DNA from 3 places in the Streptosporangium sp. NPDC023825 genome. Region 1 is predicted to be linked to each of the others. Evidence: riboswitches for the same ligand, from Rfam matches in the RefSeq annotation. Region 1 holds a riboswitch; each other region holds the start of a gene.

Evidence for each region. A riboswitch is a leader RNA that binds a small molecule or an ion and turns the genes downstream of it on or off. The one in region 1 is predicted to bind cyclic di-AMP.
Region 2: linked by a shared signal. The riboswitch ahead of AB0G15_RS10590 (hypothetical protein) and the one ahead of AB0G15_RS28510 (C40 family peptidase) in region 1 are both predicted to bind cyclic di-AMP.
Region 3: linked by a shared signal. The riboswitch ahead of AB0G15_RS15450 (NlpC/P60 family protein) and the one ahead of AB0G15_RS28510 (C40 family peptidase) in region 1 are both predicted to bind cyclic di-AMP.

The regions. Positions count from the first base shown of each region.
Region 1 covers NZ_JBFAAE010000039.1:63,813-71,582, reverse strand. Annotated here, with positions in the region: gene cimA (citramalate synthase) at 1-1,000, opposite strand, end outside; gene AB0G15_RS28530 (O-methyltransferase) at 1,381-2,034, shown strand; gene AB0G15_RS28525 (Uma2 family endonuclease) at 2,137-2,724, shown strand; gene AB0G15_RS28520 (branched-chain amino acid aminotransferase) at 2,829-3,923, opposite strand; gene AB0G15_RS28515 (3-isopropylmalate dehydrogenase) at 4,097-5,143, opposite strand; cyclic di-AMP (ydaO/yuaA leader) riboswitch at 5,299-5,517, shown strand; gene AB0G15_RS28510 (C40 family peptidase) at 5,505-6,113, shown strand; gene serA (phosphoglycerate dehydrogenase) at 6,613-7,770, opposite strand, start outside.
Region 2 covers NZ_JBFAAE010000008.1:175,873-183,642, forward strand. Annotated here, with positions in the region: gene AB0G15_RS10560 (class II aldolase/adducin family protein) at 86-733, shown strand; gene AB0G15_RS10565 (DUF4032 domain-containing protein) at 797-2,017, shown strand; gene AB0G15_RS10570 (roadblock/LC7 domain-containing protein) at 2,162-2,542, shown strand; gene AB0G15_RS10575 (hypothetical protein) at 2,547-3,449, shown strand; gene AB0G15_RS10580 (roadblock/LC7 domain-containing protein) at 3,520-3,906, shown strand; gene AB0G15_RS10585 (hypothetical protein) at 3,919-4,290, shown strand; gene AB0G15_RS10590 (hypothetical protein) at 4,402-5,229, opposite strand; cyclic di-AMP (ydaO/yuaA leader) riboswitch at 5,478-5,629, opposite strand; gene AB0G15_RS10595 (DUF4253 domain-containing protein) at 6,053-6,916, opposite strand; gene AB0G15_RS10600 (IclR family transcriptional regulator) at 7,179-7,770, shown strand, end outside.
Region 3 covers NZ_JBFAAE010000014.1:89,163-96,932, forward strand. Annotated here, with positions in the region: gene AB0G15_RS15435 (type III pantothenate kinase) at 1-234, shown strand, start outside; gene lysX (bifunctional lysylphosphatidylglycerol synthetase/lysine--tRNA ligase LysX) at 395-1,897, shown strand; gene AB0G15_RS15445 (LuxR C-terminal-related transcriptional regulator) at 3,035-3,235, shown strand; gene AB0G15_RS15450 (NlpC/P60 family protein) at 3,317-4,279, opposite strand; cyclic di-AMP (ydaO/yuaA leader) riboswitch at 4,372-4,517, opposite strand; gene AB0G15_RS15455 (amino-acid N-acetyltransferase) at 4,854-5,507, shown strand; gene AB0G15_RS15460 (RDD family protein) at 5,736-6,842, shown strand.

The sequences.
Region 1 (7,770 bases):
TGTCGGAGACGAGCATGCGCATGTCGTTGCCGACCTCGGCGGGGTCGATGTGCTGGTAGAGGTTGGGGTCGACCTTGATCGCGCTGGCGTGCAGCCCCGCCTTGTGGGCGAAGGCGGAGACGCCCACGTAGGGGGCGTGGGAGTTGGGGGTGACGTTGGTGACCTCGGTGATCGCGTGGGCGATCCTGGTCATGTCGGCCAGCGCCTCCCGCGGCACGAGATCGAATCCCCGCTTGAGCTGCAGGTTGGCCACCACGGTGAACAGGTTGGCGTTACCCGAGCGCTCGCCGTAGCCGTTGGCGCAGCCCTGCACGTGGGTGGCGCCGGCCTTCACCGCGGCCAGGGAGTTGGCGACCGCGCAGCCGGTGTCGTCGTGGCAGTGGATGCCGATCCTGGCCGACGTCCCGACCGCCGCGTGCACGACCTCGGCCAGCTCGTCGGGGAGCATGCCCCCGTTGGTGTCGCACAGCGCGATGACCGAGGCCCCCGCCTCGGCGGCGGTGCGCAGGACCTCCAGCGCGTAGTCCGGGTTGGACTTGTAGCCGTCGAAGAAGTGCTCGGCGTCGAGGAAGACCCTCTGTCCCTCCGCACGAAGGTGGGAGACCGTGTCGCGGATCATCGCGAGGTTCTCCTGGAGGGTCGTGCGGAGGGCCAGCTCCACGTGCCGGTCGTGACTCTTGGCGACAAGGGTCACGACCGGCGCGCCGGATTCGCGCAGCGCGGCCACCAACGGGTCGTCGGCGGCCTTCACACCTGCCCGGCGGGTCGCGCCGAACGCGGCGAGCTGCGCGTGCTTCAGGTCGAGCTCTGTTTGGGCACGCCTGAAGAATTCCGTGTCCTTGGGGTTGGCGCCGGGCCAGCCTCCCTCGATGAAGCCGACGCCCAGGCCGTCCAGGTGACGCGCGATGGCCAGCTTGTCGGCCACCGTGAGGTTGAGCCCCTCCTGCTGGGCACCGTCACGGAGAGTCGTGTCGTACACGTGGAAGCGATCGTCGGCCATGTCGTTCTCCTTCGCGGGTTCGATGATTCGCCGCGCGCTCATCCGGCTTCTGGAAACAAAAATGACCCCTCACGGACGTGAGAGGTCTGCGCGCTGGCGGTGTCCCTTTTCAGCCAGCGCGCCTGCCGATAATGAGCAGACCGTAGAACATGATGCTTCGGAGTCTGCCATACGCCGACACCATCTGACACATCGATCTCAGGATCCGAGACCCGCGGCGTGTCGGCGCGACCCGGGCACAGGCCGGGCGGGACCCCGGGCACAGGCCGGGTGAGACGCCGGGCACAGGCTCGCACCCGGGCCGGAACAGGCCGGACAGGACCCGGACACGACCTCGAATCACCCTCCGCCGCCGTCCGGCACCGGCGAGAATGGGCCCCATGAAGGCGACTTATCTCGACCCCACCGTGGGGCAGTATCTGCTCGCGCACACCACCCAGCCCGACGACGTCCTCGACGCGCTCGCGCTCGAGACCCGCGAGCTGACCGGCAACAACGCGTCGATGCAGATCTCCCCCGACCAGGGGCGCTTCCTCACCATGATCGCCCAGCTCGGCGGCGCCAGGAACGCGGTGGAGGTGGGCACCTTCACCGGCTACTCCTCCATCTGCCTGGCCCGCGGGCTCGCCCCGGGCGGCGGGCTCACCTGCTTCGACGTGAGCGAGGAGTGGACGGCGATCGCCCGGAGTTACTGGGACAAGGCGCGGGTCGCCGACCGCATCGAGCTGAGGATCGGCCCCGCGGCCGAGCGGCTGCGCGAGCTTCCCGAACACCCGGCCGTCGACCTGGCGTTCATCGACGCCGACAAGGTCAACTATCCCGTCTACTACGAGATCCTCATGTCACGCCTGGCCCCCGGCGGGGTGATCCTCGTCGACAACACCCTGTGGAGCGGCCACGTCGCCGATCCCAGCAGGGACGACGAGACCGTCAGGCACATCCGCGAGTTCAACGACATGGTCAGCGCCGACGGGCGGGTCACCTCGATCATGCTCCCCATCGCCGACGGCCTCACCATGATTCGAAAGCACTGACGAGAACTTTCCCGGATCGCGGGCGCGCGGAAATCTTTTCCATTACTTTAAGTGATGTGACCAACACGTTGCGCCCACCCGCCTGGAGGGAAGGATGACCGCATGGGAATGCTCATGGAGAGATCGATCGCCTACCAGATCACAGACAGGGAAGAGCTCGAACGGCTCTATCTGGAACTCGTCGAACGATTTGAGAAGCATCGAATCGAGATCGTCAACGGTCGGATCGTGGTGAGGGAGATGCCCACGATCGCCCATGCCGATGTCGTTTACTACCTGATGGCGCAGCTCATACCTTTCTCGATGGAGAAAGGATGGCGCGTCTACCCGGAAGCCAAGCTCCTCCTGCAGATACAAGCGGATCGCTTCGAACCCGACCTAATCGTCGTTCCGCCGAATCCGCCCCTCTGGGATCCCAGCCACGTGTACGCCAACGCCACACTGCTGGTCGCCGAGGTCGTCTCCCCGAGCAGCGTTCACGATGACCATGTGGTCAAGCCCCGGGCCTGCGCGCTCGCGGGAGTTCCGCTCTACCTGGTCATCGACACCTTCGCGAACCGGTTCAGGTTACTCAGCCGACCGGGTCCGGAGGGTTACGCCGACGAGGTCACCGAGTCGCTGGGCAAGCCTCTTGAGCTCCCCGCGCCCTGGAACCTCACGATCGACACCGGCAAGCTGATCGAGGGATAGATCCGCCCCGCAGGAGGCCCGGCCGGGTGGGAGACCGGGTATCCACCGCACGGGACCGGCCGCCCCTTCGGCCGACCGGTCCCCGCGGACCTCCTCGTACGGGACTAGCAGATCTTGTGGACCCAGCTGTGCGGGTCGGGGCGGGATCCGTACTGGATGCCCACGAGTTCCTCGCGGATCTTCGAGGTGACGGGCCCCTGGGTGCCGTCGCCGACCGTCCAGGCGCGGTCGGCGCCCTTGACCGAGCCGACCGGGGTGACCACCGCGGCGGTGCCGCAGGCGAAGACCTCGGTGAGCTCGCCCGTCTCGCAGCCCCGCTGCCACTCCTCGACCGACAGGCGCCCCTCCTCGGCGTGGAGGCCGAGGTCGGAGGCGAGGGAGAGGATCGAGTCGCGGGTGATGCCGGGCAGGAGCGTTCCGGTGAGCGCCGGGGTCAGCAGGCGGTCGCCGTAGACGAAGAACAGGTTCATCCCACCCATCTCCTCGACGTAGCGGTGCTCGCCCGCGTCGAGCCAGACCACCTGGTCGCAGCCCTGCTCGACGGCCTGGCGCTGGGCCACGAAGGCCGCGGCGTAGTTGCCGCCGCACTTGGCGAAGCCGGTGCCGCCGGGGGCCGCGCGGGTGTACTCGGTGGAGAGCCAGACCGTGACGGCCTTGCCCCCGCCGAAGTAGGCCGCCGCCGGGGAGGCGATGACCATGTACTTGTAGGTCCTGGACGGGTAGTTGACTCCGAGCATCGGCTGCGTCGCGATCATGAAGGGGCGCAGGTAGAGGCTGTGTCCCTGGGTGGTCGGCACCCACTCGCGGTCGGTCTGGACGAGCAGTTCCAGCGACTCGACGAACGTCTCCTCGGGCAGCTCGGGCATGGCCATCCGCACCGCGGAGGTGTTGAAGCGCGCGGCGTTGGCCTCGGGCCGGAAGGTCACGATCGTGCCGTTCTCCTGGCGGTAGGCCTTGAGCCCCTCGAAAAGCTCCTGCGCGTAGTGGAAGACCGACGTCGCGGGGTCGAGGCTGAGCGGGCCGTACGGCATGAGCCTGGCGTCGTGCCAGCCCCGCCCCTCGGTGTAGTCGATCGAGATCATGTGGTCGGTGAAGACCTGGCCGAACCCCGGGCTCGCCATTACCTGCTCGCGCTCTGCCGCGGTGCGAGCGTGGTCGGAGAGCTGCACGTCGAAGCTGAGCTTCTGAGCGGTGGTCATCGCACGGATCCTTCTCTTGGTGTCTGGCTTACCCTTGGGTCCATTCTGCGTCGGACCGGGTAACGGGAAACTACTCCATCTATGCCGAAAACCGGCAGTGCTGGAGAAACAAAAACGCACCTGGCGGCTCGGGTGAGCCGCCAGGCGCGTCGGGGTCGAGGAGGGCGGCTTCCTCAGCCGGCTACTCGGGCGGTGATGTCGTCGCCGATCTCGCGGGTGGTCCGGCCCGCCTTGCCTGCCGGCCGCTCGGCCAGGTCGCCGGCGACGGCCCGCTCGACCCTGGCGGCCTCGGCGGCCATGCCCAGGTGGTCGAGGAGCATGGCGACCGAAAGGATCGTGGCTGTCGGGTCGGCCTTGCCCTGGCCCGCGATGTCGGGGGCGCTGCCGTGGACCGGCTCGAACATGCTCGGCGCGGTGCGGTCGGGGTTGACGTTGCCGCTGGCCGCCAGGCCGATGCCACCGGCGATCGCCGCGCCGATGTCGGTGAGGATGTCGCCGAAGAGGTTGTCGGTGACGATCACGTCGAAGCGCTCGGGCTGGCTGACGAAGAACATCGAGGCCGCGTCGACGTGGCAGTAGTCGGTCTGGACGTCGGGATACTCCAGGCCGACGCGGTCGAAGGTGCGGGCCCAGAGGTCGCCGGCGTAGGTGAGCACGTTGGTCTTGTGGACCAGCGTCAGCTTCCTGCCGGGGCGGCCCAGCGCCTTGTCGAAGGCGTAGCGCACGACGCGCTCGACGCCGTGGGCGGTGTTCAGCGACTCCTGGGTGGCGATCTCGTGCGGCGTGCCCCGGCGCATGACGCCGCCCGCCCCGGCGTACGGGCCCTCGGTGCCCTCGCGGACGACGACCATGTCGATGTCCTCGGGGCGGGCCCTGCCCAGCGGCGTCTCGACGCCGGGGAAGAGCTTGACCGGGCGGAGGTTCACGTAGTGGTCGAGCTGGAAGCGGAGCTTGAGCAGCAGGTCGCGCTCCAGGATGCCCGGGGGCACGCTGGGGTCGCCGACCGCGCCGAGCAGGATCGCGTCGTATCCGCGCAGCTCGTCGAGGACCGGGTCGGGCAGGGTCTCGCCGGTCTCGTGGTAGCGCTTGGCGCCGAGGTCGTAGGTGGTGGGCTCCACCTTCGTGCCGACCGCTTCGAGGACCTTCAGCCCTTCGGTGACGACCTCGACTCCGATTCCGTCCCCGGGGATGACCGCCAGGCGAATGTTACGCGAATCCATGCAGGCACCTTACCGGTCCGTCTCGGTGATCGAACACCGGTCTCACTCTCCGGACACATCCGCCCGGAGAGACGTTTGATCGTTTTGTCCGTCTTTGCTTGGTATTGACCGTTTCGTGAGGTTTCGTTATGGTCCTCCCAATCACGTCGATGCCTAATCCGTACGGGCCGTCCCCTTACCGGGCCCGCACGGAGCCGGGGAACCACTCTTTACGGGATCTACCGGACCCCGGGCACCCCGCTCCTCCCCCGGAGCGCGTTCCCGGCCGTTCATCAGGTGGATTCCTTGGGGCGAATCAGCGCGTTCTCGCGCCGTAGGGCGGCCTCCACGCCCGAGCCCGACAGCTCACCCGGCCGGCCTTATGGAAGGAATCACCCTGTCCGGCACAGTTCTCCCCCGCGTCCTGTCCATCTCCGCCTCCATGATCGTCGCCGGCGCCGCGGTGTGCGCGACCTCGACCGCCGCCCTGGCCGCGTCCCCGCCCCCCGCCCCCGGGCCCGCCGCGCTCAACACCCCCGCACTGAAGGACGCGCTGAAGGCCGCGGCCGTCAAGCCCGCCTGGCAGAAAGCCGTGAAGTGGGCCATGTCCAAGCGCGGAACGCCCTACGTCTGGGGCGGCACCGGCAACGGCGGCTTCGACTGCTCCGGCCTGGTGCTCCGCGCCTACGGCGCCGCCGGGATCAAGCTCCCCCGCGTCACCAACGACCAGTACGCCGCCTTCTCCAAGAAGATCGCCTGGAAGAATCTCAAGCCCGGTGACCTGGTCTTCTTCAGCGGCCTCGGCCACGTCGGCATGATCACAAAGCCCGGCTACATGGTTCACGCCCCGCAGACCGGCGACGTGGTCAAGGAGGAGAAACTCGACTCCTGGCGCCGCGACTCCTTCGCCGGCGCGGTGCGCCCCGACCCGCAGGGGGTTCAGCTGACCAAGCGGGTCGAGCTCGCGACCGAAGCCGTGCCCGGCGGATGAGACACGCCGGCGGATCACCGCCGGGAGGCCGTGGAGACCCCGGCGGCGGCGAGAACGGGTTCAGCGGGTGGGAGCACCGCCGTTGTCCCTGCGGTCCAGAGCGGTCTGGAGCGCGTCGATGGCCTCGTCCTCGGTCTCCTCGGGACGGTTCCAGGGATACATGTCGTACATGGCGAATCTCGTCTCGGTCGCATGCCTGCAAGGAAGGTGGTCGAGACTCCGGTCGGGACTCCGACCAGGCCTGATGTCGCGGGTCCGGATCACGGACCGGCGGCGGGGGCTGGGAGCCGGCACGCGCCACGACACCGCGGCGAGTCGCCGGCCTGCCCCTGTCAGGCCTCGCCGCGGCAGGTAGGAATTACGAGAACCTGGCGCATTTCACTTCAGGCTACCCGGCCGCGGGAAAACCGTCTCGCCCGGCGTACACACTTCTCACATGCTGAGACGAGATGTGGCCGCCGTCCCGGTCTCCGGGGCGGCGGCCACATCGGCGGTACGGCTAGTCGGCCAGGTCGACCGAGCGACCGCTGTCGGCGCCGATCTCCGAGCCGATCTGGTCGATCACCTCGGCCGGGATGGCGGTGTCGACGGTGAGCGCGATGAGCGCCTTGCCGCCCTTGGCGTCACGGGCCACCTGCATCGAGGCGATGTTGATCGAGTGGTCGCCGAGGATGCGGCCGACCACGCCGACGATGCCGGGGCGGTCGGTGTAGGTGAAGAACGACAGGTGGTCGGTCGGCTCGATCTCCATCTGGTAGCCGTTGACCTCGACGATCTTCGTGATCTGCCTCGGCCCGGACAGGGTGCCGGAGACCGAGACCGCGCGGCCGTCGGCGAGGACGCCCCGGACCGTCACGACGTTGCGCCAGTCGGGGCTGTCGGAACTGGTGATCAGCTCGACCGACACGCCGCGGTCCTTGGCCAGCAGCGGGGCGTTGACGTAGGTGACCGAGTCCTCGACCACGTCGGTGAAGACGCCCTTGAGCGCGGCCAGCTCCAGCACGCGGACGTCGTGGGAGGCGATCTCGCCGCGCACCTCGACGTCGAGCTTGGTGGCGACCTCGCCCGCGAGGGCGGTGAACACCCGGCCGAGCTTCTCGGCCAGCGGCAGGCCCGGCTTGACGTCCTCGGCGACGGCGCCGCCCTGGACGTTGACCGCGTCCGGCACGAACTCCCCGGCGAGCGCGAGCTTCACGCTGCGCGCGACCTGGGTGCCGGCCTTCTCCTGGGCCTCGTGGGTGGAGGCGCCCAGGTGCGGGGTGACGACGACCTGGTCGAGCTCGAAGAGCGGGCTGTCGGTGACCGGCTCCTTCGGGAACACGTCGATGCCGGCGCCGGCGACGCGGCCCTCCTTGATCGCGGAGTAGAGGGCGTTCTCGTCGATGATGCCGCCGCGGGCGACGTTGATGAGGCGGACGTTCGGCTTGACCGTGTGGAGCTCCCTGTCTCCGATGAGGCCGATGGTCTCCTTGGACTTGGGCAGGTGCACCGTGATGAAGTCGGCCTCGCTCAGGGCCTCCTCCAGCGAGACCAGCCGGACGCCCATCTGCGCGGCGCGGGCCGGCTGCAGGTAGGGGTCGTAGGCGATCAGCTCGACGCCGAACGGCTGGAGGCGCTGAGCGACCAGCTGGCCGATCTTGCCGAGGCCGAGGATCGC
Region 2 (7,770 bases), on a different contig from region 1:
CCCCGGTCATCGAGGAGCAACAACCGGTCTAGACCAGATAATGGGGGTTTGCCGCCTGATACCGCAACCCCCTACTTTTGGGAACATGTTGCTGGCCGAGCAGCGCCGACTGCTGTGTGAGTACGGCCACCGGGCCGCCACGACCGGACTGGTCGTCGGGACCGCGGGAAATCTCAGCGTGCGCGCGGGCGATCTGGTCGCCGTGACGCCCAGCGGCGTCTCCCTCGACCGGCTGGAGCCCGAGGCCTGCCCGGTCGTCGACATCGAGGGCCACCTCGTCGAGGGCGACCTGCGGCCGTCCTCGGAGACCCCCATGCACCTGGCGGTCTACGCGGCCACGGGCGCGGGCGCCGTCGTGCACACCCACTCCGTGTTCGGCACCGTGGTCGCCACGACCATGAGCGAGCTGCCGCCGATCCACTACAACGTCCTGCTGCTCGGCGGGGCCGTCAGGGTCGCCGAGTACGCCACCTACGGCACCCCCGAGCTCGCCGCCTCCGTCAGGGCGGCCCTCAAGGACAGGCGTGCCGCGCTGCTGGCCAACCACGGCGGGGTCACGATCGGCGACGACCTGGACGGGGCCTTCGAGGCGACCCGGCTGCTGGAGTGGCTCTGCGAGGTCTACGTACGGGCCAGGAGCGTCGGCGAGCCCCGCGTGCTCACCGAGGAGCAACTCGCCGCGGTGGTCCGGCGCGCCTTCGACCCGCCCACCTTCCCCCGCCGCGAGGACTGACCACGGCACGACCACCTGTCCGACCGGCACACCGCCGGACTTCCCGTCGCGAGGACTGACCGCATGCCCCTTCAGCTCACCGGCGCCCCGAGCGATCCGGACCTCATCCGCCTGCCCTGGGACGTCCCGCTGGAGCAGTGGCCCGAGCACCGGCTGGTCTCCCTGCCCCGCGGCATCTCCCGGCACGTGGTGCGCTTCGCCCGCCTGTCGGGCAAGGTGTACGCGATCAAGGAGATCAGCGAGTACTACGCCAAGCGCGAATACCGCCTGCTGTGGGATCTGAGCCGGATGGACACCCCGTCCGTCGAGCCGGTGGCCGTGGTCACCGGGCGGACCGACGCGAACGGCGAGCCGCTCGACTCGGCGCTCATCACCCAGCACCTGCAGTTCTCCCTGCCCTACCGCGCGGTCATGTCGGGTACGGTCCGGCCGGAGACGCTCAACCGGCTGCTCGACGCCCTGGCCGTACTGTTCGTGCGGTTGCACCTCAGCGGCTTCTACTGGGGCGACTGCTCGCTGTCGAACGTCCTGTTCCGCCGGGACGCGGGCTCCTTCGCCGCCTACCTGGTCGACGCCGAGACCGGCGAGCTGCACCCCATGATCAGCGAGGGCCAGCGGCTGTACGACATCGACGTCGCGCACACCAACATCTTCGGCGAGATGCTCGACCTGGAGGCGGGCGAGCTGCTGCACCCCTCCATCGACCCCGAGCAGGTCGCCGACTCGGTCGTCCGCCGCTACCACCGCCTCTGGAGCGAGCTCACCTCCGACGACATCATCGACGAGGTCGACTGGCACATGATCGACCAGCGGATCCGCCGGCTGAACTCCCTGGGGTTCGACGTCGCGGAGATGATGGTCCGCCGCAAGGCGGGCACCGGCCGGCTGATCGTCCGGCCCAAGGTCGTGGACGCCGGGCACCACCAGCGCAGGCTGTTGCGGCTGACCGGCCTGGACGTGGAGGAGAACCAGGCCAGACGCCTCCTCAACGACCTCGACTCCTTCCGCGTGTCGCACGGCCTCCGCCACGAGGACGAGGCGATCGTGGCCCACCGCTGGCTGGCCGAGGTGTTCCAGCCGACGGTGCTGGCCGTGCCCCAGGAGATGCGGGGCAAGCTGGAGCCCGCCCAGTTCTTCCACGAGGTGCTCGACCACCGCTGGTACATGTCGGAGGAGGCCGGGAACGACGTCGGCCTGCCCGCCGCGGTGAATTCCTATGTGAAGAACATTCTTGTTTTCAAGCCGGACGAAAAGGCATTCATCACCGACGAGCCAACGGGTTGATTTCCATCCAGGGTGTATAACTTCCTACTCAGTTGGAGAATCGTACGCCTTCTCCTATCAAAGCCCTAGCCAGGAAGGCCGGTCACCGAGGGATTTCCCTACGCTGACCGGGCGACGCTTGAAGTCGCTGGCGAGGGAGAGCACGTGCTCGGAATCGAAGACTGCCTCACTGAGGTAATGGCCATCCCCGGCGCCCTGGACGCGATCCTCATCGATCAGACCAGCGGGACCGCGGTGGCCACCGGCGGTGCGAGCCGCCACGCCGACGTGGAGAGATCGGCCGCGGGGTTGAGCGAGACCCTGCGCGCGACCCTCGACGGGCTCGCCTTCGCCTCACCCGGCGGTACGGTCCGGATCAGCGACATGATCATCACCACGGACGGCGGCCACCATTTGCTGCGGCCGATGGAAACGCTTTTCGACGGCCCTCTGGTCATTTATGTCAGGCTCGATCTCGAACGCTCGAACCTGGCCCTGGCCCGCCACCGTCTCCAGGCCCTTTCCGGCCGTCTGATATCGACGTGAAATCATGCCGAACGTCGAGAACATCCTCAGCGGGCTCGCCGGCGACCACGCCACCGGTTCCCTGCGGCTCGGCAAGGCGGGGGTCATCTACCTCACCGACGGTCGCGTGACCTACGCCGAGAGCGCGGCGGCCCCCCGGCTGGAGGACCTGCTGGGCGCCTGCCGCGGGATATCCGCCCACGCCGTACGTCAGGTCAGGCAGGCCGCCGGACGCCGGCCGCCGGACGCGCGGACCCCCCAGCCGTCGGGGGGCGAGCAGCTGGTCGCGCAGGGCCTGCTCACCCGCGGGGAACTGGAGTTCTGCGTGCTGAGCGCGGTGCTCGACGCCGCGTACTTCCTGCTGCAGGCCACCGGGCACCGGCCCAGGTTCCGGCGGGGAGAGCTGCACTGGCTCGGACCGCAGTGGTACTTCGACGCGACCGGCCTGCTCCGGGAGTGCGAGCGAAGGAAGGCACAGTTGGAACAGACCTGGCCGTCCGCGGAGCTGGACACGCTCCCGGTCGTCCCGCTGGGGCGCATCAGCGCCCAGCGGGTGGTGCTGAGCTCGCTCCAGTGGGAGGTGCTCGTCGGAGCCGACTGCACGGCGACCCCGGCCGACCTGGCGCGCAAGCTGGGCCGTCCCGCGTACTCGGTACTGCTCGCCGTACGGCAGCTCGCCTCGTCCGGGCTGCTCCGCCTCCCGGAGCCCGCTCCGGCGGAGACTCCCGGGACTGCCGGGACTCCCGGGACCGCCGGGACTCCCGGGGCGCCGGACCCGCTGCCCAGGCGGACGAGGGGTGCCACGGAGATCCCCGCGGCCGCCGCGGGTTCTCCTGAGACCTCGGAGTGGCTCCCCAGGGCGAACGGGGACCCGGCCGACGTCAACCTGCTCATCCGGCTCAGGAACGCATTGGAGGCCATGACTTGAGCGACTTGAGCGACTTGAGCCCGGTCACATGCCGATAAGGCTGCGGACGCTGAAGCTGATCGGAAGGAGGATGCCGGTGGAACTGCGTGAGGAGATACGGCGCGAGATGGCGGCGCTGCGAGAACGCATACCCGACGTGAACGGAAGCATCGCGTGCAGCGTCGACGGTCTGACGATAGCGAGCGACCTGGAAAGGGACACCGAGCAGACCGGGGCGCTCTCCTCCGCGGTGCTGGCCCTCAGCCGCCGGATGACGAGCATGGCCGGCAAGGGCACCTTCGAGGAGACGTTGATCTCCGGCACCAACGGCTACGCGGCGTTCTACGCCGCCGGACCCAAGATCGTCCTCACAGTCCTGGCGCGCCCGGGGACCAACCTCGGGCTGCTCCGGCTGGAGGGCCGCAAGACGGCGGCCAGGCTGGCCGCCGCCAGCTCGCGCACATCGATACCCCAGTGATCGGAGACAGCAATGGGCAACATGGACATCTCGCTCAAGGAGATGATGACGATCGACGGTGCCGTCGGCGCGGTCGTCGTCGACTACAACAGCGGGATGGCGCTGGGCGCGCTCGGCGGGTCCAAGGACCTCGACCTCCAGATCGCGGCCGCGGGTAACACCGAGGTCGTCAAGGCCAAGATGCGGACCATGGAGTCGCTCGGCCTCAAGGACGGCATCGAGGACATCCTCATCACGCTCGGCACGCAGTACCACGTGATCCGCCCGATCGCGGGCCGGAGCGGCAAAGGGCTGTTCCTCTACCTGGCTCTCGACCGGAACCGGGCCAACCTCGCGCTCGCGCGGCACACCCTGCGCGGCATCGAGGAGAAGCTCGAAGTCTGATCCTCCGGTGCGGTCCGCGCCCCGGGAGGCACGGACCGCACCGGAGTCCTTTCCGCGTCTTTTCTGAGCGTTCCCGGAGGACTCCGGCGGAGGACTCCGGAGGGCGCCGGCTCAGCTCTTCCCGGCGCCGATCTCGGCGGCGCGGGCACCGGCGACGGCCACGCCGGCCGGGGCGTGCCAGGAGGCGGGCTCGACCATGACCTTGGGCTTGCCGGCCCACGGCCGCACCGCCGCGCTCACCGGCTGGGTCTGCACGCCTATCCCCAGTTGCTGGGCCTTGGCGAAGACGACCGTCGGAGGCTTGGCCGGGCTGGTGTCCCTGCGGCTCCAGGCACCGGTGGAGAACGCGACGGGGTGGTTCTTTATCCCCGTACCGTCACCCCACTTGGTGACCACGTACTGGATGTCGATGTGGCCCATCCCGCCGTTGCCGTCCACGCCGAGCGTGCTGGCGTTGAACGTTCCACCGGTCAGGTCGGCGAAGGTCTTGGCGTCGATGTCGATCATGATGCCCTGGTTCGAGGGGGAACCGGGGCCGCGGTCGCCGACGAAGAACTTGGCCTTCTTGCCCTTGTAGATGAGGTAACCCTCGGTGAGCAGGGGCCAGCTCGGGCTGGCGATCATGCCCTTCTGCATCGGCCGGCCGCTGGCGGGCAGCCCGGTGTCACCGGCCCGGCCGGAGGAGTCGTCCCAGAAGTAGGAGGCCGTGGTCGCGCCCTGGAGGAGGACGGACTCGGCGCTGGCCTTCGCCACCCCGACCTCGGGGTCGGCGGTGGCGGCGAAACAGGTGGAGGTGGGCAGCGCCACCGCGACACCGGTGGCGGCGAGGACGCTCGCGCCGACCAGGGCGGCGGCGGCGAGGCGGTTTCCGCGGGACTTGTTCTTCTGCCAGGTGAACTTGCTCAGGCCGTTCTTGTGCAAACCAAAGATGGGACGCATGGAGAAAAGGCTCTTTCGCGAGGGAACGGGGCAGCCACGTGCGACACACCGGAGTGGTGCGGTGGCGGGGACGCGCTCGTCGGAAAAGGGGGCGTAGCCGGAATCTCAGGCAATCGCTACGCGGAGCACGATCTGGAAGGTGCCGCGATCGGGCGCGGCGAGAAGGTACGGGGGGAAGGGGGAAAAGTTCAGGTGGCCGGCACGGACAAGGGCTGCACCGACGTGGTAACGCGGTGATCCATGAGGGGATCTCCTCTCCATCTCGTCTACCGGGTTAGCTGACGGGTTCGGGCGGTGGAGTTGCCCTACCGCCGCGTGGTCGCGGCGGATTCACCCCGGAAACGTGGTTCCCCGGCTCCGGGGCCCCTGAGGGACCCTCGGGATTCGACGTCGGCCGGCCGCTCCCTCTTGTGAAGGGCAGGTCGCCAACCGATAACTGTGGACACTACCCACCCAAACCGGACAAAGCAAAGCAAACACCATGAAAACCCCAGAAGATCTACCTACAAGCTTCAAGGAAGCCTCATCGATCGCCCCGCCAGGCCAACACCCGCCCTACCAGCACGGATGTCTCCCCCATCTCGGGATCCACCCCCGGAACCCCGTCCCGGAGCCCATTCCAGGGCCCCGCCCCCGGAGATCCACACGGGGAACATCCGCCCCGCGGGCCCGTCCCCGGCCGGTCCCGTCCCGTCCCGTCCCGTCCCGTGAAGGTTCACCCAAGGTCCCGCCCCGCAAAGGTCCGTTCAAGGAGAGCCCGTCCCGCGGACCGTCCCCGGCCGGCCGGTTCCGCCAGGTTCCAACCGGTCCCGCCCGGTCCCGCTCAGTCCCACCAGAACGACCAGGCGTTCCTGCCCTTGATCTGCTCGGCGTAGTCGATGAGGTTCCCCGCCCCCTGGATGATGCTGTCGGGGCAGAACGTCCAGTGCTCCGCGGCGACGTGCAGGGCGTGCTCGGAGGTGGTCGGGGGCGCGGCGACGCTGAGGTCGAGGGTGTTGAAACCCATGCCGACCACCCGCACCCCGAACCTGTCCTCCCAGCTCCGCACGACGGCCGCGAGCGGGACCATCCACTCGTTGTGGTTCAGGGCGCCCTGCCAGCCCATGACGGCGAGGGCGTCGGCCCCGCGCTCGACCGCGACGAGCCCGAGAGGGGTCCTGCGCTCGGCCACCAGCCCGGCGTACCAGTCGGCGACCACGCCGGGGTCGGCGGCGAGCCTTCCCGAGGGGGCCGGGCCGGGACACTCGGGGCCGAAAGGGTCGAGCAGTTCCAGCTGGTCGAGGTTGGCCTTGGCGATCCAGTCGGACCAGACCTCGGCCATGAACGCGGCGGCGTGGTAGTTGTCGATCTGACCGGCCGTGTCCGGGGCGATCTGGCCGGCCGACCAGGGCTGGACTGAGTCCTCCAGCAGCACCGGCCACAGGCCCGACCGCTCGTGCTGGGCCCTCAACCGCGCCCAGTACTCGCCGGAGACCGCCACCTCGCTGAGCCAGAACGCCGGACGGCGACGGACGGCGAGCTGGGCGTAACCGGGGTCGGGCCACACCACGTCCCCCGGCGGCAGCTCCACCGAGAGCCTCCGGCCGCCGCCCCCGCCGAGCCCGTCGCCGTCCTCGCTCCCGTCGGCTCCATCGGCGAACAGCTGGCCCAGAACTGGCGGAAGTCGCTCGCTCTCGCAATCGCTCATCTCTACCGATCCGATCCTGACCACGGACCAATTTTGGCCTGTCAACCATCCCGAGGGACAGTTCTGCCCTGGTCCAGGCAAAAATTATCGGTAGTGGGGAGAAACGGAACCGGGCGGGTGCCCGTCCTCCGCCGTCCCGCCCGGCAGGTCGGCCACGGTTTGTTGTGCAGTGCAGAACGTTGTGCTGCAAAGTGGCCGCAGGACGGTGTACTCGCCTACCTTGACCAGGTATTCGATTGCCGGATCACAATGGGAAGCCGCGATGAGTGAGCCCGCCCCGGAACGCAACCAGTCGGCCTCGCTCCGACGTGCCCTCGCCGTCCTCGGGCACGTACGCGACCACGCGGGCGCGGGCCACGGCCTGTCGCTCACCCGGCTCGCCGAGGCGCTCGACATGTCCAAGAGCACGGTGCTCCGGCTGGCCGCCCCGCTCATCGAGGCCAGGCTCCTGGAGCGTGACCGCAGGAGCGGCGCCTACCGGCTGGGCAGCGGCGCCCTGCACCTCGGGCAGGCCTACCTGGCCACCCTCGACCTGCGGACGGTGGCCGCCGAGGAGTCGCACCGCCTGATGGCGGAGGCCGGGGAGACCGTCCACCTCGTGGTCTACGACCCGCCCGACGTGGTCTACATCGACAAGGTCGAGAACGAGACCAACGTGCGCATGGCCTCGCGCATCGGCAGCCGCAATCCCGTCTACCGCACCGCCGTGGGCAAGGCGATCCTCGCCTGGCAGCCGGAGGAGGCCGTCGAGGAGATCGTGGCCGCCGGGATGCCGCACGTCACCCGGTACACCATCACCGACGCCGCGCGCCTGCGCGCCGAGCTGGGCCGGATCCGGCAGCGGGGCTACTCGG
Region 3 (7,770 bases), on a different contig from region 1:
AAGAACACCGTCGAGGCACTCCAGGCCGGCATCATCTACGGCTTCGCCGGCCAGGTGGACGGGATCGTCGAGCGGATGGCGGCCGAGCTCGCCGTCGACCCCGACGACGTCACCGTGGTCGCCACCGGCAGCGCGGCGCCGCTCGTGGTCAGCGAGGCGCGCTCTATCGACATGCACGAACCCTGGCTCACGCTGATCGGCCTGCGGCTGATCTACCATCGCAACGCCCCCTGAGAACGCCCCTGCGGGAGCCGCGGCACGGAGGAGGCGCCTCTCCCCGCGCCGCACGACCGGTTCCGGCGCCGCACGACCGGTTCCCGCGCCGTGCGACGGGCTTCCGCGCCGCACGACCGGCGAACTCACGGGGTTCGCCACATCGGTACCCTTTGGAACTGTGACCGATGACGTGACGAATCCCGCCGAGGATCTGCCCGAGCAGATGCGCGTGCGCCGGGAGAAGCTCGACCGCCTCCGTTCCGAGAGCGTCGACCCCTACCCGGTGAACTTCCCGCGCACCGCGACCAACGCCGAGATCCGCCAGAAATACGCTGATCTCTCCGCTGACACCGCGACGGGCGACAAAGTGGGCGTCACCGGCCGGGTGATGCTGTCCAGGACCGGCGGCAAGCTCTGCTTCGCCACGCTCCGCGACGGCTCCGGCGACCTCCAGGTCATGGTCTCCCTGGACAGGGTGGGCGAGGAGTCCCTGGCCGCGTGGAAGCGCGACGTCGACCTCGGTGACCACGTGGGCATCGAGGGCGAGGTCATCACCTCCCGCAGGGGCGAGCTGTCCATCCTCGCCGACCGCTGGGCGATCACGTCGAAGTGCCTGCGCCCGCTGCCGGAGAAGCACGCCGGGCTCACCGACCCCGAGGCGCGGGTCCGCCAGCGCTACGTCGACCTCATCGTCAACGACGAGGCCAGGAAGATGGCCCGCACCCGCAGCGCCGTGGTCCGGGCCGTGCGCGACTTCTGGCACGAGGAGGGCTACCTGGAGGTCGAGACGCCGATGCTCCAGCCGATCCACGGCGGAGCCACGGCGAGGCCCTTCAAGACCCACATCAACGCGTACGACATGGAGCTCTACCTCCGCATCGCGATCGAGCTCTACCTCAAGCGGCTGGTGGTCGGCGGTCTGGAGAAGGTCTTCGAGATCAACCGCAACTTCCGCAACGAGGGCGCGGACTCCACCCACAACCCCGAGTTCACGATGCTGGAGGCGTACGGCACGTATCTCGACTACAACGACATCGCCGACCTGACCCAGCGGATGATCCAGAGGGCCGTGCTGGCCGCACTCGGCCACTCCGTGGTCGTCCACCAGGGCCAGGAGATCGACCTCGGTCTGGCGAAGTGGCCTCGGATCACCCTGTACGGGTCGGTCTCCGAGGCGCTGGGCGAGGAGGTCACCACCGAGACGCCCCTGGAGCACGTCCGCAAGCTCGCGGACGCGCGAGAGATCCACTGGGACGCCAAGTGGGGTCAGGGCAAGCTCGTCCAGGAGATCTTCGAGGCCCTCGTCGAGCACACGCTCGTCCAGCCCACGTTCGTCATGGACTATCCGCTGGAGACCTCCCCGCTGGCCCGCACCCACCGGGACAACCCGCTCCTCACCGAGAAGTGGGACCTGATCGGTTTCGGCACCGAGCTGGGCACCGGCTACTCGGAGCTGGTCGACCCGGTCGAGCAGCGCCGCCGCCTCACCGAGCAGTCCCTGCTCGCCGCGGGCGGCGACGTCGAGGCCATGCAGCTTGACGAGGACTTCCTCACGGCCCTGGAATATGCGATGCCGCCCACCGGCGGCATGGGGCTCGGCATCGACCGCCTCGTCATGGCCTTCACCGGCAAGAACATCCGCGAGACCATCCTGTTCCCGCTGGTCAAGCCGACCGGCTGAATCCGGCGGGCGGCGCGCGAGGACGTTATCCCCGTACGGTGGCACCGGGCCGGGCACCACGGCCCGGTGCCACCGCCATGAGGGGCGGCGTCGCCCGGCGACGGCGAGCGGCGACGGCGGGTCCCCGGGCGGAGGCGGCGGGTCCCCGGCCGTGCGCGCGCCGGGGACGAGGCCGGACGCGATCCCTGCCGACCCCGGTCACCGCTCGGGCTCGGGGCGTGATCCGGCCGGGATCCCGTGGGGCGCCGGGCCGGGAGAGCGCCCGAGAGCCTGGTCGGCCGTACCGGGCGGCGCCGCGCCGCCCCCTCCGCCGACCCGCGTCCCGGGCCTTCCCGGGCCGTCCCGCGCCGGTGGACGCGAGCCGGAGCACGAGCCGCGCGGCCGGGTCGCGGTGGAGCGGTTCCCCGGCCGTCTCCGGGCCGTTCCCCGTGCGAGCGCCCCGGGGTCCCCGAGCGAAGCGCCCTCACCGACCCTCACGGGTCGGGGTGGTTCCCCGCGGAGGCGGCCGAGGCGCCCGGGCGCACCCGGCGGGTGGGAGACGGCCGTTGAACCCATGATCCCGCGCAATATCGGACGCATTTCCGTATGGTGCAGAAATCCCTTTCCAGTAGGGCCAATATCGCCCGGACGTTCCGTCGTCGCCACGTGGCACTTCGCGAATGCCGCAAAGCTCCACTCTTGACCCTCATATTTCCGCGTTATCCGTGGTGTGCCGTCAAGGCGGTGAGGACATGGTCGCCGGGAAGAGATCAATTTTTCCCGAGAAATGCGGGCGGGCCGGATCCCCGAGGGGGCGGCTTCGGGGTGCCCGGCGGGGCGGCGGTTCCGGCGAAACCTTGTTCTGCCAGGACTTCGGTCGTCGCAGCCAGGGACGCCTGCCGGCTCGTGCCTGGGCTTGATCATGACATAGCCGCAAAGGCACTGACATATCATGAGTACTTCACGTAGCGCCTGCTATGTCAATACTGGACGCACGCTATGAAGAGTGGAACTTGACGACCTTTGAACAAGGCGTTTACCGTTCCTGGCGGACGGTATTCATTTCCGGCGTCTCGCACCCGGTTTCCAGAGTGGGGGGAGTGACTCTTGATGGCATATCCAGAAGTGGATTCACGCCATGGCGACAGCCCCCTGGGCATGAGCGATATCGGTCTCAGCGACGACGACCTCGTGCTGCTGGCCGAGCTCGCCAAGGGTGTCACGGTCGATCGGGTAGGGCGTCGCCTCGACATCAGCGGCCGGACGGTCAGGCGCAGGCTCAGGGGCATCTGCGACCGCATCGGCGTCGCCACGGCGATCGAGGCCGTGGCCTGGGCGGCCCGCCGCCGCCTGATCTGACGCACCGCCGCGTGTCCGGCAGGTCGGGCCGGACACGCGTGCGGGCCGGACACGCCCGCGGACCCGGTCGCCGACGCCGGTTCAGGCGGCGATGCGGACGCCTCCGACGAAGGGCCGGTTGTCGATCGTGGTGATGTGGACGACGTCACCCGTCTGGGGGGCGTGGACCATCAGGCCCGCGCCGATGTAGATCCCGACGTGGTGCAGGTCGCTGTAGAAGAAGACCAGGTCGCCGGGGCGCAGCTCTTTCCTGGATACGTGGGTGCCCGCGGTCCACTGGTCGCCGGTGTAGTGCGGCAGGCTGATGCCGACCTTCTGGTAGGCCCACATGACCAGGCCGGAGCAGTCGAAGGAGTTGGGCCCCTCGGCGCCCCAGACGTACGGCTTCAGCTGCTGGGTGAGCGCCCAGCGGGTGGCCTCCGCGGCCTTGCCGCTGCCGACGATGGGCACGTTCGTCTTCACCCGGGCGCCCCTGTTGCTGACGGCCCTGGTGCGCACCTCGCTGAACAGGTCGCTCTCGACCCGGTCGACCAACCGCTCGATCTTGGTCCGGTTGCCGTCGATCTCCGCCAGAAGCTTCTTGACCTCCGCGGTCCTGGCCTTGGCGCTGGCCTGGGCCCGCTCGGCGGCCTCGATCGCCCGGCTCACCTGGGCGACCTCCTCGCTCTGCTGCTGCTGGAGCGCGTAGTTGGTGGTGGCCTGGTCGAGGAAGGTGTCGGGATCGGTGGCCTGCGTGAAGGCGAGCCCGGAGTTCAGGCCGCCCGACATGTAGGTGCTCTGCGCCAGGAGGGTGGCCTTGGTGCGACGGGAGGCCAGCTCGGACTCGCTCGACGCGAGGGTCTTCTTGGCGCTCTCGGCGGCCCGCTGGGCCTGCTTGAGCTTGACCCGCTCGCCGTTGTAGCGCTCCGCGAGGACGCCGATCTCCTGGTGCAGCTTCTCGGCCTGTTTGGCCAGCTGCTGGAGGCTGGGCTCGGGGTCCGCGGTGGCGGCCACCAGCGGGGTGCCGAGGGTCAGGGTGGCGAATGCCAGGCCGACGACCGCCATGCGACGGCGCAGCCCTCGCGGCGCGCGTCCTCGAGCGCGGGCCTCGTGGCCCGAATGCTTTCCTCCGCGGTCGCGCGTGCGCTTCACCAACAGGCTCCTCTCCTCGGCCGCCTACCGGGTTAGCTGACGGGTTCGGGCCGGAGGCAGCCCTACCGGGTGCGCCGGTGGCACTCGGATTCACCCCGGAGGACGTGGTGGGTCCCCGGTTCCCCCGCGGGAGATTCGGCGGGTCAGGCTTTTTACGTCTCTGACATCGAGCACGGAGATTAGTGCACCCGTGGTTCCTGCTCAACCAGAACTGCGAATTCAGTAGAGGTTTCGCAACCGAGGTGTCACGAAAAGATCACACCTCAAAATGATCAACATGGCCATTACGCTGCCTTTGCTTCTCGTGTGACGGGTGTGGCGGAGGTCTTCCCAGGTCCGGGACCGTGCCAAAGGTGAGCTGCGGCACATGAGAGGTGCCGCACACCGAGAGTGGTAAAGCGACTGCCAAGGGTCATGTGCGGTCTTCGAGCTGCGAGTTAAGGGTGAGCCGTAATTGAAGACCGGTGAGGACGTACGCTGAACGGTCATGGAGCAGCTTGCTGAGCATTCTCCCGTGCCGGCCGTTCGCGCCTCCGGCGACGGGGAGCGGCGCGCCGGGTCCGCGGGGGCGGAGCGGGGTTCGCCCGGGCAGGGGGCGGGCGCCGAGATCACGGTCCGCCGCGCCCGCACCCAGGACGTGCGGGCCGTCAGGCGGCTCGTCGACACCTACGGCGGTGCCGGCCGGCGCCTGCTGGAGAAGGCCACCGTCACCCTGTACGAGGACGTCCAGGAGTTCTGGGTCGCCACCGACGCGGAGGGGGAGGTGATCGGCTGCGGGGCCCTCCACGTCCTCTGGGAGGATCTGGCCGAGATCCGCACCGTCGCCGTCGATCCGACCCGCAGGGGAATGGGAATCGGCCACCGGATCGTCTCCGCGCTCATTCGCACGGCCGCGGAGCTGGGCCTGCGGCGGGTCTTCTGCCTGACCTTCGAGGTCGAGTTCTTCGCCCGGCACGGATTCCGGGAGATCCAGGGCACGCCCGTCGCCCCGGAGGTCTACGCCGAACTTCTCGCCTCCTATGACGAGGGTGTGGCGGAGTTCCTCGAGCTGGAACACGTCAAGCCCAACACCTTGGGAAACACCCGGATGCTGCTGCACCTGACACGCGAGCCCGACTCTGGTGACTTTAGAGCTGACTGATCGGAAAGGTGACTGTTGATACCTATGTCGATACCTTGTGCAGCAGCATGCATGTGCGTCTGACATTTGCCACATGCGCAGTCTAAGTGAGGTGACGCGGTGAGCACCGGACAGCCGCCGTATCCACAGGATGATCCCGACCGCGATCGCACACCGTCGGGGCAGCCGGATTACGGACAGTACAACGCGGGTCGAGCCCCTGGCGAACTCGACCCTGACGTGACAGTCGTGGGGTACAGGTCGGAGGCCTCACAGCCGAACACCGGCCCAGGGCAGAGCCAGCCCGGATACGGCCAGCAGGGCGGGACCGGCGCGTACGGGCAGCAGCCCGGATACGGCCAGCAGCAGGGTTACGGCCAGCAGCCCGACTACGGGCAGCAGGGCTACGGCCAGCAGCAGGGGTACGGCCAGCAGGGCGGGACCGGCGCGTACGGGCAGCAGCCTGGATACGGCCAGCAGTCCTCCCACGAGCAGCAGGGCTACGGCCAGCAGCAGGGGTACGGCCAGCAGGGCGGGACCGGCGCGTACGGGCAGCAGCCCGGATACGGCCAGCAGCCCGGTTACGGCCAGCAGTCCTCCCACGAGCAGCAGGGCTACGGCCAGCAGCAGGGGTACGGCCAGCAGCAGGGGTACGGCCAGCAGCCCGGATACGGGCAGCAGCAGCCCCAGCCGGGCTATGGCCAGCAGCCCGACTACGGGCAGCAGCAGTACGGCCAGCAGCCCGGTTACGGCCAGCAGTCCGACTACGGGCAGCAGGGCTACGGCCACCAGCAGCCCGCGTACGGGCAGCAGGGCTACGGCCAGCCCTACGGCGGTCCTCCCGGGGCTCCCGCCCCGCTCGCCGAGTGGTGGCAGCGCCTGCTGGCGAGGATCATCGACGGGATCATCCTGGTGATCCCGCTTCTCATCATCAACGCGGTGATCGCCGCCATCGTCGTGACGCCCTTCGCCTTCAACATGGAGACGGGTGTCTCCACGGGGGGGACCGGCTACGTCCTCGCCGCAATCCTCAGCTCGCTGCTCACCGGGGCCATCTATGTGGCCTACGAGTTCTTCATGCTCAGCCGGGGCGGGCAGACGGTCGGCAAGATGGTCATGGGCATCAAGGTCGTGCCGGTCGGCGGGGCCCTGCCGCCCGGTGGGCTCAGCTCCAACGTGGCGCTCAAGCGTGCCGGTGTGCTCTGGGGGCCCTACGCCCTGTACGGAGTCCCGGTCCTGACATACGTGGCCAGCATTTTCTACCTCGTGAACATCCTGTGGCAGCTGTGGGACAAGCCGCTGCATCAGACCCTGCACGACAAGGTGGCCGAGACGGTCGTCGTCAAGATCAAGTAGTTCCCCGAATAACGGGGCCGGCGGTTGAACCGCCGGCCCCGTTTTCGCGTACAGGCAAGAAAACGAGGGGCGTTAGGGGCACCGTATGGGTCCCGGGGCCCGGGTCACGGAAGGGCAAAACCATTTGCCACGCCCCGGGCAACGCGGGGGAACTTATGACCGAGTCTCGCCCCGCGCGTCGGAATATTCGCGTACGGTGCCCACAACGGGCTCACCGGCGCCCGTGGGTCTCCTATGAGGCGTCAATGCCGGATCCGCCGCCGTCGGGGGTTCGCGCACTACTCACCGAATGGTCGATCCGTCGTGCCTCCGGCATCCTCGGCGATCCCGTGCCGGATTCTCTTCTTCGCCTTCCGCGGCGCGTTCGGGACGGCCGGTGAAGGCCTTCTTGCGGATCCGGATCGGGGACGCGTGGTGTTGGCGGGGTTGTCCTAGGGGCCCATCGTGTTTGGTGGTTATACGGTCTACGACTATGTACTCCGTGCCAGAGCGGGTCGTACTCTTGGCGAGAAAGTGTTGAAGATCCGTCTTGTTCCATACGCTTGCGTCACATCGGCTCACACCGGGGTGATGAAGCGAGCGACTCTCCGTCCGGGCGTTCCGCCGACGGAGGGCATTCCCGTGACGAACCCGCTCGCGGCGATCTCCGGCTCCACGGCAAGGTGCCGTTCGTCCCGGCGGGCCAGCCCTCTCAACAGGGGTTTCGTCGCGATGAGGTCGATGGTGCGGCGGCCGGGAACCCAGCGGGCATTGGTATTACGGAGACGGCGATGATCACCAGATCGCCCTGTCGGTTTTTCCTCGCGGCTTTACGACCGCAACCGGTAAGGCGGCTGGAGAGAAGCATTAGGCTGGAGAGAGACGGACATGGTCGCCCCTGCTGACACGTGTCGCCGGCCGGTGGCGCTATGGTCATCTGTGGGCGGTT